2 regions of the Streptomyces sp. NPDC056480 genome follow, and region 1 is predicted to be linked to the other one. Evidence: riboswitches for the same ligand, from Rfam matches in the RefSeq annotation. Region 1 holds a riboswitch; the other holds the start of a gene.
The links. Region 1 has a riboswitch for cyclic di-AMP ahead of ACFQ79_RS10340 (M23 family metallopeptidase). Riboswitches for the same ligand answer to the same signal wherever they lie in the genome.
Positions count from the first base shown of each region.

Region 2: another riboswitch for cyclic di-AMP. It lies ahead of ACFQ79_RS29120 (transglycosylase family protein); the one in region 1 lies ahead of ACFQ79_RS10340 (M23 family metallopeptidase).

Region 1 covers NZ_JBHTSA010000016.1:66,111-71,117, reverse strand. Annotated here, with positions in the region: gene ACFQ79_RS10355 (GNAT family N-acetyltransferase) at 1-1,285, opposite strand, end outside; gene ACFQ79_RS10350 (HPr family phosphocarrier protein) at 1,529-1,810, shown strand; gene ACFQ79_RS10345 (GntR family transcriptional regulator) at 1,954-2,637, opposite strand; gene ACFQ79_RS10340 (M23 family metallopeptidase) at 2,867-3,637, opposite strand; cyclic di-AMP (ydaO/yuaA leader) riboswitch at 3,650-3,815, opposite strand; gene ACFQ79_RS10335 (M16 family metallopeptidase) at 4,016-5,007, opposite strand, start outside.
Region 2 covers NZ_JBHTSA010000084.1:15,150-20,156, reverse strand. Annotated here, with positions in the region: gene eno (phosphopyruvate hydratase) at 1-932, opposite strand, end outside; gene ACFQ79_RS29120 (transglycosylase family protein) at 1,302-2,027, opposite strand; cyclic di-AMP (ydaO/yuaA leader) riboswitch at 2,031-2,204, opposite strand; gene ACFQ79_RS29115 (transglycosylase family protein) at 2,463-3,578, opposite strand; gene ACFQ79_RS29110 (cytochrome P450) at 3,729-5,007, opposite strand, start outside.

The DNA of each region.
Region 1 (5,007 bases):
ACTCCAGGTAGAGCAGGACGACGTCGGTACCGGGATCGTCGTACCAGTGCTGGAGGAAGTCGTTGCCGGAGACGTCGGCGCGGTTGCCCGCCGAGATGAAGGAGGAGAGCCCGGCGCCCCGCCGGTGCAGACCGGCGAGGAGGGCGATGCCGATGGCGCCGGACTGGGTGAAGAGCCCGATCCGCCCGGCGGCCGGCATCTGCGGGGCGAGGGAGGCGTTGAGCCGGACGTCGGCGGCGGTGTTGATGATCCCGAAGGCGTTGGGCCCGATGATCCTCATGCCGTACGAGCGGGCCTGCCGGACCAGCTGGCGCTGCCGCTCGCGCCCGTCGGCCCCGCTCTCGGCGTATCCGGCGGAGAGGACGACCAGGCCCTGGACGCCGTGCTCGCCGCAGTCGGCGACGACTTCCGGCACCCGTTCGGCGGGGACGGCGACGATCGCGAGGTCGACGGGTTCACCGATGGCCGCGACGGAGGCGTGGGCGGGGACGCCGTCGAACTCGGCGGGCCCGTCGCTCCCGGCGAGCGCGGCGTTGACCGCGTACACACGTCCGGTGTACCCGGCCCCGAGGAGGTTGCGGAGAACGGTCCTGCCGACACCGCCGGGTGCCCGCCCCGCGCCCACGACGGCCACGGACCGGGGGGTGAGGAGGCGCTGCACGGAGCGGGCCTCGGCCCGCTGCTCCCGCGCGCGCTGCACGGCGAGGGAGCGGTCGGTGGGTTCGAGGTCGAGGTGGAGCCGTACGGACCCGTCCTCGAAGCTGCGCTTCTGGGTGTAGCCCGCATCCGTGAACACCTTGATCATCTTGGTGTTGGCGGGGAGCACCTCGGCGGCGAAACGCCGGATGTCCCGCTCGCGCGCGACGGCCGCGATGTGTTCGAGCAGGGCGGAGGCGACGCCGCGTCCCTGGTGGGCGTCCTGGACGAGGAAGGCGACCTCGGCCTCGTCGGCCGGGGCGGAGGCGGGCAGGCCACGGTCGTTGATGCGGTCGTAGCGCACGGTGGCGATGAACTCGCCGCCCACCGTCGCCGCGAGGCCGACCCGGTCCACGAAGTCGTGGTGGGTGAAGCGGTGCACGTCCTTGGCGGACAGCCGCGGGTAGGGGGCGAAGAAGCGGTAGTACTTCGACTCGTCCGAGACCTGTTCGTAGAAGCTGACGAGGCGGTCCGCGTCGTCGGCCGTGATGGGCCGGATGCGCGCGGTGCCGCCGTCGCGGAGCACCACGTCCGCTTCCCAGTGGTCGGGGTAGTCGTGCTCCGGCAGCTGGTCCGACGCGCTCTGCATGGGGTCAGCCTACGGCCGCGGCACGGTGGTGGCACGGGTCGCGACACGGTGATGACACCGGCCGCGACACGGCCGCGACACCGCTCGCGCGGCGGGGGTCCGCCGTGCAAGGTAGGGAGCGCACCGCGCACGGTGAGGGAGGGCCGAACGGCGGTCCGATCCGGGCCGAAGGTCGGCGCGAGCACGCAGCATCCCGTGAGAGACTGGTCTAGACAACCCGCTTGAGACTTGAAGGGCAACACCATGGCTGAGCGCCGCGTCAACGTCGGCTGGGCCGAGGGCCTCCACGCCCGCCCCGCGTCCATCTTCGTCCGTGCCGCCACGGCTTCCGGCGTTCCGGTGACGATCGCCAAGTCCGACGGCACCCCGGTGAACGCCGCCTCCATGCTCGCGGTGCTCGGCCTGGGCGCGCAGGGCGGCGAGGAGATCGTGCTCGCTTCGGAGGCCGACGGCGCCGAGGCCGCTCTGGACCGTCTGGCGAAGCTGGTCGCCGAGGGTCTGGACGAGCTTCCCGAGACCGTCTGATCCGGGTCGCCCCCTCTGTACGACGAAAGGCCGCCATCGCCGGAATTCCGGCGGTGGCGGCCTTTCGCTTTTACACTGCCCCTCTTTTCGGGCAGCACGAAGCAGCGGCGCCGAATTGCTATTCCATGTATACGATGCGCGCGTTAATTCCGGGAACTCGCCGTGTTGACTGCATGTTGCGAAACCCTCACACGGCCGCGGTCCGGCCTCTTGAGACGGTGCAACGACTGCGAGCGCTCCGCGTGCAGCGCGGTCAGCGTCCGCGCCCGCTCGGCGTCGCCGCGCGCCACCGCGTCCACGATCGCACCGTGCTCGGCCCAGGCGTCCACCGGCCGCTCGGGCTGCTCGACCGCGTACATCCAGGCGATCTTGTGCCGCAGCTGGGTCAACAGCGCCGTCAGGGCCGGGCTGCCGGAGGCCTGCGCGAGGGTCTCGTGGAACCAGCCGCCGAGTGAGCGCAGATCCTCGCCCTGCCCGCGCCTGGCCCGCTCCTGCCCCAGCCTGACCAGGCCGCGCAGCACCTTGAGATGGGCCTCCGTGCGCCGCTGGGCGGCGCGGGCCGCCCCCAGCGGTTCGAGCAGCGCCCGCATGTCGAGCAGATCGGCGGCCTCCTGGTCGGTGGGCTCGGCGACATGCGCCCCGGCGTGGCGGCGGGAGACGACGAAGCCCTCGGACTCCAGGGTGCGCAGGGCCTCGCGGACCGGGACGCGGGACACCCCGTACCGGCGGGCCAGCTGGTCCTCGGTCAGCCGGCTGCCCCGCTCGAAGACGCCGGAGACGATGTCGTCCCGGATCGCCGTGCATACCGAGTGCGCGGGAATGCGCATGTCCGACCTCCGCCTTTGGTCTGCGCGAGTCAATTCCGACGGCGCCTGTTCTGCGCCCGATCTGCGACTCTATTGCAGCACGCCGGAATTTCCGATGCCCCGGCGGAATATCGATGTCCCGCGGCCGACGAAAAGCCCCGGCTCTGTACGAGCCGGGGCTTTTGCGATGCGGGGGGGGGCGGCGGCGGAACCGCCGGCCCCGCGCGAGGGCGTCCTGGACCGTCCTGGATCAGACGTTGACGCCGCGGGCGCGCAGGTACGAGACCGGGTTGATGTCGGAGCCGTACTCGGACGTCGTCCGCGCCTCGAAGTGGAGGTGCGGGCCGGTCGAGTTCCCGGTCGAGCCCGAGATGCCTATCCGCTCACCCGGCTCGACGGTCTGGCCGACGGAGACCCCGATGGAGGAGAGGTGCCCGTACTGGGTGTACGTGCCGTCGTTCATCCGGATGACGATGTTGTTGCCGTACGCGCCGCCCCAGCCGGCCTCGACGACGGTGCCCGAGCCGACGGAGACGACGCTGCTGCCGTAGGAGGCGTGGAAGTCGATGCCGGAGTGGCTGCCGGAGGACCACAGCGAGCCGCCGGTCTGGTAGCCGGTGGACACGTACGTGCCCTCGACGGGCAGCTGGAAGGAGGCCAGACGACGACGCTCGGCCTCACGGGCCGCACGCTGCTCGGCCTCGCGGATCTCCTTGGCGCGGGCCTCGGCCTTGCGCTTCGCCTCGGCCTTGGCCTTCGCCTTGGCGGCGACCTCGAAGGCCTCCTGCTCCTGGGCGGCGGCCTGGGCGTCGATCCGCTCGGCGAGGGAGTCCTCGGTGATCACCTTGATGAGACCGGTGTCCTCGAGCGAGCGGTTGTCCGTGTCGGCGGCGAGCGCCGGGGAAGCGAGGGTTCCGATGACGCCGGTGGTGGCGAGCGTCGCCGCGCCGGCGATGCCCACGCCGCGGCGCGCCATCCGGCTCGGAGCACGATGCTTCCCGGTGGCACGGGTGAACGCCATGTAGGGGCTGATCCTTTCCTTCCCTCTCGCCTACCGGGTTAGCTGACGGGTTCGGAGCAGGAAGGTCTCCTACGAGCCCCTCCGTACGAGACGAAGGCGCCCGATTCACCCCAGGGACTACGCGTGGGTCCCCGGCTCCCCAGGCTCGCGCCTGACGGGGACTCGGCGATGTCTGTCCGATGCCGCGGGTGCGGCACGTGCAACTGACGAACAGACGCACCGACGCTATGCGGATCGTCTTTCAATCACCAACCGGACACGCATTTTGTAAGACATGCCACAGGGCATACAGCCACCCTTAACCTCAATACGGACAAAGGGGAGGACCCCGACGAACTGCGCCGTCGGGGCCCTCTCTTGCCGTGTCCGCGGTGTGAATCAGCCGGTCACGACGGTCACTTCGCCGATCCCGAGCGCGCGCACCGGCTCCGCGATCTGCGCCGCGTCGCCGACGAGCACGGTGACGAGCCGGTCCACGGGGAAGGCGCTGACCACGGCCGCGGTCGCCTCGACCGTGCCGGTCTCGGCCAGCCGGGCGTACAACTGGGCCTGGTAGTCGTCCGGGAGGTGCTGCTCGACCTGGTCGGAGAGCGTCCCGGCGACGGAGGCGGCGGTCTCGTACTTGAGCGGCGCGACCCCCACCAGGTTCTGCACGGCCGTCTCCCGCTCGGCGTCGGTGAGCCCCTCCGCGGCCAGCTTCCGCAGCACCTTCCACAGGTCGTCAAGAGCGGGACCGGTGTTGGGCGTGTCGACGGAACCGCTGATGGCGAGCATCGAGGCGCCGTTCCCCCGGCCGTCCGAGCGGAGCACCTGCCCGAAGGCGCGCACGCCGTACGTGTAGCCCTTCTCCTCCCGCAGGACCCGGTCGAGCCGCGAGGTGAGCGTGCCGCCGAGGCAGTACGTGCCCAGGACCTGGGCCGGCCAGACGCTGTCGTGGCGGTCGGGTCCGACCCGGCCGATCAGCAACTGGGTCTGGACGGCGCCGGGACGGTCCACGATGACGACCCGTCCGGTGTCGTCGGCGGTGATCGGCGGCATCGGGAGCGGCTCGGCCGGCTCGCCGGTCCAGGCGCCCAGGGTCTCGGCGAGGACCTTGTCCAGGTCGACACCAATGAGGTCGCCGACGACCACGGCGGTGGCCGTGGCCGGCCGGACGTACGCCTCGTAGAAGGCGCGGACCGCGGCGGCGTCGATCGCCTCGACGGTCTCCTCGGTGCCCTGGCGCGGCCGGGACATCCGGGCCTCGGCCGGGAAGAGCTCCTTGGAGAGCTGCTTGGCGGCGCGGCGGGCCGGGTTGGCCGTCTCGTGCGGGATCTCGTCGAGGCGGTTGCGCACCAGGCGCTCGACCTCGGTCTCGAGGAACGCCGGCG
Region 2 (5,007 bases), on a different contig from region 1:
CCGACGATCTGGACCTTGGTGCCCAGCTTGTCGGTGAGGACCTTCCAGCCGGCCCAGTCGTCCTCGTACAGCGGGTCCTCGATGGAGACCATCGGGTACGCGGAGACGAGCTCCTCGTAGTACTCGGTCATCTCGGCGGCCGAGCGGGACTTGCCCTCGAACTCGTACTTGCCGTCCTTGTAGAACTCGGACGCGGCCACGTCGAGGGCGAGCGCGACGTCGGAGCCGGGGGTGTAGCCGGCCTCCTTGATGGCCTCGACGATGAGGTCGAGGGCGGCGCGGTTCGACTCGAGGTTCGGCGCGAAGCCGCCCTCGTCGCCGAGGCCGGTGGAGAGGCCCTTGCGCTTCAGCACGGCCTTGAGGGTGTGGTAGATCTCGGCGCCCCAGCGGAGGGCCTCGGAGAAGGACTCCGCGCCGATCGGGGCGATCATGAACTCCTGGATGTCGACGTTGGAGTCGGCGTGCGACCCACCGTTGAGGATGTTCATCATCGGAACGGGCAGCAGGTGCGCGTTCGGGCCGCCGAGGTAGCGGAAGAGCGGGAGGTCCGAGGCCTCGGACGCGGCGTGCGCGACGGCGAGGGAGACGCCGAGGATGGCGTTGGCGCCGAGGGAGCCCTTGTTCTCGGTGGCGTCCAGGTCGAACATGGCCTGGTCGATCAGGCGCTGCTCGGTGGCGTCGTAGCCGACGAGCTCCGGGCCGATCTGCTCGATGACGGCGAGGACGGCCTTCTCGACACCCTTGCCCAGGTAGCGGTTCGGGTCACCGTCGCGAAGCTCGATGGCCTCGAACGCACCGGTGGAGGCGCCGGACGGAACAGCAGCACGACCGGTGCTGCCGTCGTCGAGGCCGACCTCGACCTCGACCGTGGGGTTGCCTCGGGAGTCCAGGATTTCCCGGGCTACGACGACGTCGATGGACGGCACGAGCATCTCCTTTTTGGGATGTGACGCTGGATGTGACGCAAGGTCGGTGCAGGGTCGCTTGGCCTTGCGACAAGAGCCTAACCGGCTCGGGGGCTCCGGCCAGCCGGGCGCCCGCCCCCTGGGACGAAAAAGGACCCAAGGGCAGGCATGTCGGGACGAAGGGCCTCAGATCTACCGGCCGGTAACCGTGTGGGCGGTCCGCTGTTCCTGCGGGCCCTCCCCCTCAGTACCTCCGCCGGTCCCTCCGTACGCCCTCCGGAAACGGGGGAACCCCGGTCCGACGCGCACGGGGGATGGGCGCGTCGGGCCGGGGTGGTCACCGCGGGAGGGTCGGAGGGGCCGCGTGAGCCGCCGGACTCACGCGAGCCGCCGGGCTCACTTCAGGTGAAGCTGCTGGCCCGGGTAGATCAGGTCGGCGTCCTCGACGACGTCCTTGTTCAGCTCGAAGAGCTTGGCCCAGCCGCCCTTGACGCCGTGCGCCTGGGCGATCTTGCTGAGGGTGTCGCCGGCCGCGACCTTGTACTCGCCGTCACCCTTCTTGACCTTCTTGCCGGTCGGGGTGGTGACGGTCTTCTTCGCGGCGGCCTGCGGAGCGGCCTGCTGCTGCGCGGCCTTCTTCGGGGCCTGGCGCTGCTCGCTGCGGGTGGTCGGCTGCTCGGCCTTCCGCTCCTGCTGCGGCTGCTGGGTGCTCTGCTGCGGCGCGCTCTCGGCGGCGCCGGTGTTCGGCGAGGCGCCCGAGAGGCCCACGCCGCAGGACGGCCAGGCGCCCTTGCCCTGGCCCGCGAGGACCTTCTCGGCGATGGCGATCTGCTGGGACTTCGACGCCTGGTTGGCGGTCGCGGCGTAGGCGGTGCCGCCGTACGCGGCCCAGGTGGAGGCGGAGAACTGCAGGCCGCCGTAGTAGCCGTTGCCCGTGTTGATGGACCAGTTGCCGCCGGACTCGCACGCGGCGACGGTGTCCCACTCGGAGACCGTGGCGGCCGAGGCGGTGCCCGCGGTCATCAGCGGGGCGGCGACGGCGACACCGGTGACGCCGACGAGCGTGACGACCTGGGTGGCCTTGGACGGACGGCGGTGTTTGCCCTTACCGGAAAACAGCATGGAGATTCTCCTCACCGACGCCTGTGAGGTGAGCTGTCGGGTTCGGGCCGGAAAGTTGCCCGGCCGCGTGTCCTAGCACGCGGCTTCACCCCAAGCCGTTCGCCGGCCGTCTGTCTCAACGGCCGGGACCGGCACTTACCTTGGGTCCCCCACTCCTGCCTTCGGCGCTTGCGCGACGACTGTTCCCATCGGCCGACGGCAGGATTCGGCGTTTCGGTCGACGGGGCCCGCGGTGGCGAGCGGTGACGACCGTAGACACAGACCCACCGGAAGTTCAAAGAGGCGCATTGCGGAAATATCGCCCCTACTTGCCTTCCGGCGGGGGTTGTTTGTGCAGGTGAGACGCGACGGAAGCGGAGTTTGCGGGCGTGACACGCCAGTTGGGGCGAAGAGACCCATGTCTCACTTGCCCAGAACCGGACATATGACCCTGAACTACTCCGCCGACGCGGTCGAACCCGCCGTCAGGTCGAGGGCCTGACCAGGGAGGATGAGGTCCGGATCGACGCCCACGGTCTGCCGGTTGGCGTCGTAGAGGGCGGTCCAGCCTCCGGGGAGTTCGTTCTCCTGTGCGATGTCGGACAGATTGTCGCCCGGCTGCACGAGATAGGCGCCCGACTTGCCCTGACTGTCCGTTGCGTCCGATTCCTTCGAAGCGTCAGCCGGGGACTTCTCCAGGGGGTTTTCGGTCAGCTTGTTACCCGATGAAGCATGTCTACCTGATTCGGTTGAACTGTCCGACTTGCCGGTTTCCTCCGGAGCGGCGTCACCCCGGTGCTTCCCGGTTCCGGGAGTGGCCGGCGACACGTCGTCCGTCGGCCCGCCGGGCGTGGTGGCTCCCGGCGCAGTGGGCGTACCGGGCGTAACCGGCGTAACGGACTCATCGGGCGTGACCGGCGTGGTGGGCACCGTCGGGTGGCTCGGGTCGGTCGACACGGAGGGGCTCGCCGGGGTGGTCGGCGTCACGGGAGCGGTCGGCGAGACGGGAGTGGCGGGTGCGGTGGGCGAAGCCGACTCCGTGGCCTTCTTCGCGTCCTTGGACGCCTTGGACTCCTTCGCGTCCGACGAGGACCCCTCGGAGGTCCCGGGAAGACCGGTGGTCCAGTTCGACTCGGGAACCGGGCCCGTGGGGGCCTTGGGGACGCTCGCGGGGCCGGGATCCACGCCGGGCGAGGTGCCGTCGTTCGTGAGGCCGGCGATCGGCGCGCAGGTGGCCCACTCGGTGGACCCCTTGGCAAGGGCCTTCTCGGCCACCGCGATCTGCTGGGCGCGGCTGGCCAGGTCGGGGCTGGGCGCGTACGTCAGGCCGCCGTTCCGCTCCCAGCTGTCCTGGGTGAACTGGAGCCCGCCGTACATGCCGTTGCCGAAGTTGGCGCTCCACTGGCCGCCGGACTCGCACTCGGCGACGCGGTCCCAGGTGGCGGCGTCGGCGGCGGAGGCGGACCCGGTGGCGAGCAGCGGCAGCGCCATGGCGGAGCCGGTCACGCCCGCGGCGACGACGATTGCGGGGGCCTGACGGGGGCGACGGTGACGTCCGTTCCCGGAACGCATAGGAGCGCCTTTCGCGTGACGACTGTGTGGACGACCCGAGTTGCCGGACATGGCCGAATTACTCAACCACGTTGACGAACCGAGCTGACCGGGAAGGTAGCCCTATTCGAACGCTCATCACAAGTCGATGCACCCGCGATCACGTGAAGATCACAGTTCTGATGAACCGTCACTTCGTGGAGGTCGTACGGAAGGGGAGAACTCCACCGGAAGCGTGCGCAATCCGCGCATGATGAGCCCTCCGCGCCACCGCAGTTCCTCGGGATCGGCGGCAAGTCGCAGGTCCGGAAGCCGAGTCAGCAGGGTGGCGAGCGCGGTCTGTCCCTCGAGCCGCGCGAGCGGCGCGCCGAGGCAGTAGTGGATGCCGTGCCCGTACCCGAGGTGCTGGTTGTCGCGCCGGGCGAGGTCCAGGGTGTCCGGCCCGTCGAACCGCTCCGGGTCACGGTCCGCGGCGGCGAGCACCACGAGGACGGGGTCGCCCGCCGGGATGTCCTGTCCGCCGATGGTCAGCGGCTCGGTCGCGTACCGCCAGGTGGCCATCTCCACCGGCCCGTCGTACCGCAGCAGCTCCTCGATCCCGGTCTCCAGGAGCCCGGTCTCCCCCGCCGCGACCGACGCCTGGAGCAGCTCGCGCTGCTCGGGGTGGCGCAGGAGCTGGTACATGCCGTTGCCGATGAGGTTGACGGTCGTCTCGAAGCCGGCGAAGAGCAGGATGAAGGCCATGGCGGCGGCCTCGTTCTCGGTGAGGTGCTCGCCGTGGTCGGAGGCCTTGATGAGGCCCGAGATGAGGTCGTCCCCGGGCTCCTCGCGCTTGCGGTGGATCAGCTCGGCGAGATAGCCGCGCATCTTCTTCACCGACCGCGCGACCCCGCCGCGCGGGCCGCCGCCGTGCCGGATCATCATCCCGGCCCAGTCGCGGAAGTCGTCCTGGTCCTCCTCGGGCACGCCGAGCAGGTCGCAGATCGCGTAGATGGGGAGCGGGAAGGCGAACTCGTGGATGAGGTCCGCGCTCCCCTTCTCCACGAAGGCGTCGATGAGCCGGTCGGTCAGCTCCTGCACGCGCGGGGTGAACTCGGCGACCCGGCGCGGGGTGAAGGCCTTCGAGACGAGTCGCCGCAGCCGGGTGTGGTCCGGCGGGTCGATGTTGAGCAGATGTGTCATCAGCTCGGCCTTGCGCTCGCCCGGGATGCCCGTCTTCCCCTTGGCGTGCGGGGACTCGTCGTGGTGCGCGGGGTTCTTGGAGAGCCGCTGGTCGGCGAGGGCCTGCCGGGCGTCCCCGTACCGCGTCACCAGCCAGGCCTCCACCCCGCTGGGCAGCGTCGTCCGGTGCACGGGCGCGTGCTCGCGGAGCCAGGCGTACGCGGGATACGGATCGCTCGCGAACTCCCAGGTGAAGAGCTCGGGGGCGGGGGACGACGCGGGGCAGGAG